One region of the Corynebacterium yudongzhengii genome, then DNA from elsewhere that is predicted to be linked to it. Evidence: riboswitches for the same ligand, from Rfam matches in the RefSeq annotation. Region 1 holds a riboswitch; each other region holds the start of a gene.
What was found. A riboswitch is a leader RNA that binds a small molecule or an ion and turns the genes downstream of it on or off. The one in region 1 is predicted to bind thiamine pyrophosphate.
Positions count from the first base shown of each region.

Region 2: it holds a riboswitch for thiamine pyrophosphate, as region 1 does, so the genes downstream of both, C3B44_RS04280 (thiamine phosphate synthase) here and thiM (hydroxyethylthiazole kinase) in region 1, are expected to answer to the same signal.
Region 3: it holds a riboswitch for thiamine pyrophosphate, as region 1 does, so the genes downstream of both, C3B44_RS08365 (3-oxoacyl-ACP reductase) here and thiM (hydroxyethylthiazole kinase) in region 1, are expected to answer to the same signal.

Region 1 covers NZ_CP026947.1:2,134,358-2,136,618, forward strand. Annotated here, with positions in the region: gene thiE (thiamine phosphate synthase) at 1-312, opposite strand, end outside; gene thiM (hydroxyethylthiazole kinase) at 315-1,121, opposite strand; TPP riboswitch at 1,114-1,212, opposite strand; gene rlmB (23S rRNA (guanosine(2251)-2'-O)-methyltransferase RlmB) at 1,232-2,173, opposite strand; gene cysS (cysteine--tRNA ligase) at 2,187-2,261, opposite strand, start outside.
Region 2 covers NZ_CP026947.1:931,699-933,959, reverse strand. Annotated here, with positions in the region: gene rplS (50S ribosomal protein L19) at 361-705, opposite strand; TPP riboswitch at 928-1,041, shown strand; gene C3B44_RS04280 (thiamine phosphate synthase) at 1,040-1,708, shown strand; gene thiO (glycine oxidase ThiO) at 1,708-2,261, shown strand, end outside.
Region 3 covers NZ_CP026947.1:1,794,302-1,796,562, forward strand. Annotated here, with positions in the region: gene C3B44_RS08355 (DNA repair helicase XPB) at 1-236, shown strand, start outside; gene C3B44_RS08360 (DUF3239 domain-containing protein) at 233-880, shown strand; TPP riboswitch at 905-1,028, shown strand; gene C3B44_RS08365 (3-oxoacyl-ACP reductase) at 1,063-1,848, shown strand.

The DNA of each region.
Region 1 (2,261 bases):
CGGCACCGCCTCGCCGACCAGCGCGCGGACCTCGTCGAGCGCCATGTCCTGCTGGCCGACGTGCACGCCCAAGCCCAGCTCGACGGCGATCTCGACGCGGTCGTTGACGAGCACCGGCACCCCGTGCGGGCGCGCCACCTTCTCGACGGCGCGGGCGAGGTGGGCGAAGGTGTCGTCGTCAAGCTCTTTGTCGCGCACCTGCACCATGCTCACCCCGCCGGCGATCGCCTCGGCGACGACCGCGGGCACCCGCTCATAGCCGCCGGGCAGGCGGGAGTCGGTGACCAGGTAGAGGCGGTAATCGAGGTCCATCGTCAGTCCTCGGTGATGCGGCACGCCACCCCGGCCGCGGGCAGGCGATAAAGCTCGTCCAGCCAGAACTGCCGGAAGGTGCCGGGGCCGTCGGCGCGGTGGGCGGCGCGCTGGGCGGCGGTGGCGAAGGCGACGTGCGCGGCCACGGTGGCGTCGTGGGCGCTGTCCGCGGCGGCCACGAAGGCGGCGACGACCGCCCCGAGCGCGCAGCCGGTGCCGATGGTGACGGCCATGAGGGGATCGCCGCCGTCGATACGCGTGACGCGCCCAGGAGACACCACGACGTCCGTGGCCCCAGAGACCGCCACCACTGCCCCGCAATACTCGGCGAGCTCGCGCGCGGCGGTGAGAGCGGAATCGACGCTGTCGGTGGCATCCACGCCCCGGCCGCCCTCGTGCGTGGAACCGGTGACCGCGGCGTGCAGGTGCAGGATTTCGGAGGGGTTGGCGCGGATGACGGTCGGCCGCTTCTCGACGACCCGCCGCGCGAACTCCGTGCGCACACTCAAACCACCGACGGCCACGGGGTCCAGCACGGTGACCTTGTGGTGGCGCCGGGCGGTATCCAGGGCGTTGTCCATGGCCTTGAGCTGGTCGAGGTGCGGGTTGCCGACGTTGACAAGCACCGCATCCGCCACTTCGGCGAACTCGGCGGCCTCCACGGGGTGGCTGACCATCGCGGGCGCAGCCCCGACGGCCAGAAGGACATTCGCAGTGACCTCTTGGACCACCGAATTCGTAAGACAGTGCACGAGCGGCGCCTGCTCCCGCAGCGCCTCGTGTGCCTGGGTATAGCTATCGTGCGTCAAGCTTTCACATCCCTTCGCTAGTGCTAACTAGTGCAGGTTCCTCGGGTGTGATCTCAGCCCCGCCTTCTGCCGGGCACCCCGTGTGTATGCCTCGATGCTAACAGAGCGTGCTAGCTCTGAGTGCGGCGCTGGCGCGCGAACTCGCTTAAGACCACCCCGGCGGCGACCGAGGCGTTGAGAGATTCCACCCAGTCGGTGGTGGGCACGGACATGATGACGTCGCAGTTTTCGCGCACCAGCCGCGAAATGCCCTTGCCCTCCGAACCGACGACGATCACCACCGGGTCGGTGGCGTTGTCGTAGGTATCGAGGGTGTGCTCTCCCCCGGCGTCCAGACCGACGACCTGGTAGCCGTTCTTCTGGAAGGTCTGCACGGTGCGCGTGAGGTTCGTCGCCCGCGCCACCGGCAGGCGCGCCGCCGTGCCGGCGGAGGTGCGCCAGGCGACGGCCGTCACCGACGCAGAGCGGCGCTCCGGGATGATCACGCCATGCCCGCCGAACGCTGCCGTCGAGCGGATCACCGCGCCGAGGTTGCGCGGGTCGGTGATGTTATCGAGGATGACGAACATGCCCGGCTCCGGACGATCGGCGGCTTCGGCGATAAGCGTATTGACGTCCGCGTACTTGTACGGCGGGATCTCCAGGCCCACGCCCTGATGCAGGGAGTTACCGGTCATGAGGTCCATCTCGTGGCGGGGGACCTCGCGGGTGACGATGCCGCGCGAATTCGCGATTTGGACGGCCTGGGTGAGGCGATCGTCGTTACCCGTGCCCTGCGCCACGATGAGTGCGTTGGCCGGGACCTTCGCCATCAGGCACTCGAGCACCGGGTTGCGGCCGACGACGAACTCGTTGCCCTGGCGCTCGTGCCGGCCTGAATCCCGACGCTTACGCTCCATCTTCTTCTTGTACTTCGCGTGATAGACGCGGTCCTCGGCCTTCGGGGTCGCGCCCTTACCGCGGAGGCTGCGTCGGCCCTTGCCGCCTGAACCCTTCGTCGGGCCTTTCTTGTTGCTCTTGCGGATGTTGCGGCGCCGGTCATTGCCTGCCATAGAAAACAGCTCCTTAGTCCTTGAGCGACCACTCGGGGCCGTCGGCGGTATCAGTGACCTCGATGCCAGCGGCGGCGAGGCGGTCGCG
Region 2 (2,261 bases), 1.2 Mb from region 1:
GATGCGGTTTGTTGGTAGCGCTTCTCCGGCAAGACGGCAGCGGAGGTTTCCGGGCATTTGGCAAAAGCCATCCGCCCCCGGTTGCCGCGACCCTGGTATGCAGCGCTATCGCTGGTCGAAAACAGGGCCATAGAAAGGACTACTGGTTTCGAGCGCGCGTGACACAAACACTTGGGCACTCATGTAGCGAATCAAGTTTGGTAACCCCTTCGGCTAGCAGGCCACCAGAAACCCGCACCCCACAAACAAAAGACCGCCTCGCGCAAGGCTGGGGTCTTCACAACCCAAGCCCCGCAGAGGCGGTCTTTTTCTGGGATTTCGCTCGAGCCGACTCTTTACAGAACCGACCCAGATACAGGCTTAGCGACGCTCCTTGATGCGAGCGGCCTTGCCGCGGCGATCGCGCATGTAGTACAGCTTCGCGCGGCGGACCTGGCCGCGGCGGGAAACCTCGATGCGCTCGATGTTCGGAGAGTGGACCGGGAAGGTACGCTCGACGGCGATGCCGAAGGAGACCTTGCGGACGGTGAAGGTCTCGCTGACGCCGGAGCCCTGACGACGCAGAACGAAGCCGCGGAACATCTGGGTACGCTCGGTGGAACCCTCGATGACCTTGACGTGCACGTCAAGGGTGTCACCCGGGCGGAAGTCCGGGATGTCGTCGCGCAGGGATTCTGCGTTGATCTTGTCAATGATGTTGGTCATGCCAGGCATTTCCTTTTCAGTTTGGGACAGAGGACCCTGGCGGCTTTTCCCCAAAGGAGGCGCTCGGCCGGTTCGTATCCGTATGCAGGTTCACATTCACCGCGTACGCCATGCACGCAGCAGACCCGCATATTTTGTCATGCCTGCAGTCAGTAACCAAATCCCCTCCCCTAATTCTTAACCTCCATTGTCCAGGCCACTTCACACCACCTACATTGGACTCATAAACCCCACGGGCGCCCGCGGTAACGGGCTGAGATCGCGCTAATACCGCGCGAGCACCGTTCGAACCTGATACGGCTCGCACCGACGAAGGAAGAGAGGCTTCAACGCCATGTGTTCTGCGGCTAAGCGTGCCCCGAGGCACAAGCTCGATCTACGCTGTTATCTCATCACCGCTTCCGGGACTTTCGACGAGGTCATCGCCACCGCCACGCAGGCCGCCCGCGGAGGCGCCGGCATCATTCAGGTGCGCAGCAAACCCATCTCCGCCCGCGATCTCTTCGAGCTCTCGCGCCGGCTGTCGCGCGCCGTGTACGAGGCGAATCCCGCCACCCACGTGGTGATCGACGATCGTGCCGACGTCGCCGCCGCCCTCATGCGCGCCGGCGAGAACGTCCACGGCGTTCACGTCGGCCAGGATGATCTCCCGGCCACCGCGGTGCGCGAGTTCCTCGGCCCCGACGCGATCATCGGCCTGACCACGGGCACCCTCGAGCTGGTGCGCGCGGTCGAGCAGGTCTTGGACATCGTCGATTACATCGGCTGCGGCCCCTTCCGTGCCACCCCGACGAAGGATTCCGGGCGCGCCCCGATCGGGTTGAAGGGCTATCCGGCGCTTGTCGACGCCTCCCCGGTCCCCCTCGTCGCCATCGGCGATGTCACCGCCGCCGACGCCCCGGCACTGGCCGCCGCGGGCGTCGACGGTGTCGCCGTAGTCCGCGGCTTCGCCCACAGCGACGACCCCGCCGCCTACGCCCGCGAGATCCTGGAGGCGTTCTAATGCGCGTCACCGTCATCGGCGCCGGCATCATCGGCTTAAGCACCGCCTTCGAGCTCACCGAACGCGGCGACGAGGTCCGCCTCATTGACCCCGCGCCCGCGCGTTCCGCGACGTACCACGCCGGCGGCATGCTCGCCCCCGCCGCGGAGGTCCAATACCGCCAGGAGCCACTGTTTCCGCTGATGCTGGATTCGGCGGCGAAGTACCCCTCCCTCATCGAGCGCGTCACGAGCGTTACCGACCTGCCCACCGGCTATCGCACGGAAGGCACCCTGGTCATCGCCGGGGACCACGCGGATGCCCGCCACCTGCGCGATCTTTCCGAATACCAGCACGTCCACGGTATGAAGGTGGAGCGGTTGAGCCGTCGAGAAGCACGCCACCTGGAACCGGCACTCGCCCCGTCCATCGCCGGCGCCGTGCACATCCCCGGCGACCACCAGGTCTCGCCGCGGGCGTTGTCCGAAGCCCTGCTCGATGCCGTCCGCCGTCGGGGCGTCGAGATCGTCGCCGATACCATCACGCGTATCGACGGCGCCCGCGCCCACGGCCG
Region 3 (2,261 bases), 340 kb from region 1:
ACCTGCCCGCGGCGGCCGTCGCCATCCAGGTCTCCGGCACGTTCGGCTCCCGGCAGGAGGAGGCCCAGCGGCTGGGGCGACTGCTCCGACCGAAGTCCTCCGGGGCGGAGGCGCACTTCTACACCGTGGTCAGCCGGGACTCGCTCGATGCCGAATACGCCCTCAACCGGCAGCGCTTCCTCGCCGAACAGGGGTATGCTTACCGGATTGTCGATTCGGTATCGTTGGACGGGTGAAGGTCTTCAAGTTCGAGGTCGACGAACCGTTCGCACGCAAGCACAACGAGATGATCCGCGACACCCGCCGGGTACGCGCCGGCGGCATCCTGCTCGGGGCCATCGTGATCATCCTGGCGCTGCTGTTCTACTTCTTTATTGCCGATCAGGCGGTGTGGGCGTTGATGATCCTCATCGTCGCGATCGCGATGGGCATCGTGTTCGCGATCGTCGGCATCACCGTGGCGCGCAAGTACAACAAGATCCAGCCCCTATACGACCGCTACCCACTCGTGCCCTCGGTGATCGCGGAGGTCAACGAGCGTGACTTCGTGCTCATGGCACTGGTGAACACGAACGTCGATCCTTCCCTGCCGCCGCGCTGGGGTCTCGCGCTGCGCACGGTCACGGCCGTACCTGGGATCAAGACGCCGAAGATCGGCATGAAGATCCCTTCTGCCGCGGTCCTCGGCCGGCGCACCACCCACGATCGCGACCACTGGCAGCAAATCACCCCCATGCCGATTGCATGGGGCACGCCCGATCAGGACATCGTGAAGGAAGCCCGCCGCTCCATCCCGCAGGAGCAGTGGAACCGGCTGGATCGCAACCGCGACAAACTCAACGACGTCAAGGCCACCTCACAGGATCTTTTGGTGCTCTAACGCTGGGTTTCTGTTAGCGTCGGGAAACATACCGAGGGGTGCCCCAAGCCAAGGGGCTGAGATACCGCTAGTGCCTCAAGGCAGATGTGGTGACCCTTAGAACCTGATCCGGATCACGCCGGCGAAGGGACTGGTCTCATCGAGCTCACTCTTTTCGCTGGCCTTTCCCAGCAAGGAGCATTGTGAGTACTGAGAGCACTAAAAGCACAGCACTTTCCGACCAGATCGTCCTCGTCACCGGCGGCGCCCGCGGCTTAGGCCGCTCAATCACCGAGGCTTTTTTGAAAGAGGGCGCCCGCGTGGTGATCAACTATTTCACCAGCGCCGAGGCCGCCAAGGACATTGCCGCCTCACACGGCGAGCGCGCCTGCGCGGTACGTGCCGACGTACGCGAACGCCAAGAAATCGAAGAACTCTTCGCAACCGCCGAGTCAGTCTTCGGGGCACCCATAACCACCGTGGTGAACAACGCCCTGACGGACTTCTCCTTCAACGGCGACGCCCGCCCCAAGGCGGAAGACATCAGCTACGAGAACTTCCAGGCGCAGTTCGCCAGCGCCGTGCAGGGCGCGCTGAATACCACGCAGGCGGCACTACCGGGCTTCGAGCGAGCCGAGTGGGGGCGCGTGATCAACGTGGGCACGAACCTGTTCCAAAACCCAGTGGTCCCCTACCACGACTACACCGCCGCGAAGGCGGCTCTGCTGTCTCTGACCCGCACCTTCGCCGCCGACCTGGGCCCCAAGGGCATCACCGTGAACATGGTCAGCGGCGGGCTCTTGCGCACCACGGACGCTAGCGCCGCGACGCCGGAGGCGGTCTTCGACGCGATCGCGGAGACCACCCCACTACAGTCGGTGACCACCCCGGAAGAATTCGCTGACGCTATCTTGTTCTTCGCCTCCCCGTGGGCGCGGGCGGTCACCGGCCAAAACTTAGTTGTCGACGGCGGGTTGGTGAAGGATTAGGCGGCCTAGAGGATGGTGGGTTTTGGCCGCCTTTCACGCCCCTTGCTGGATTAACTAGCCAAGAACGCCGCCACTTCCGAGACGTTTCCAGCATAGCTCCCCATGTGCTTCGCAGCCCCATACAAACCGGGGAGCAAACGCGTGGCGACAAATCCCATATCTTGCGGCGATGCGGGGTGAGGGCCAGTGAAAAGAGACGACGCGACAAGCGAAGATACGTGGTCCCTCAAGCCAGGAATCGAGTCCGAGTCGCACACGAGGTCGCCCGCATTACACACGTCCATGACTCGATCCCCAACAGCCCCATAGGAGGCCATCGATCCAAGAACACCAATGTCTCGTGGTGCCGCCCCCGCTTTAACTCCTGAGGCCGGGCCGGCATGAGGATTAGAAATCAGGCCCACAGCGCGCAG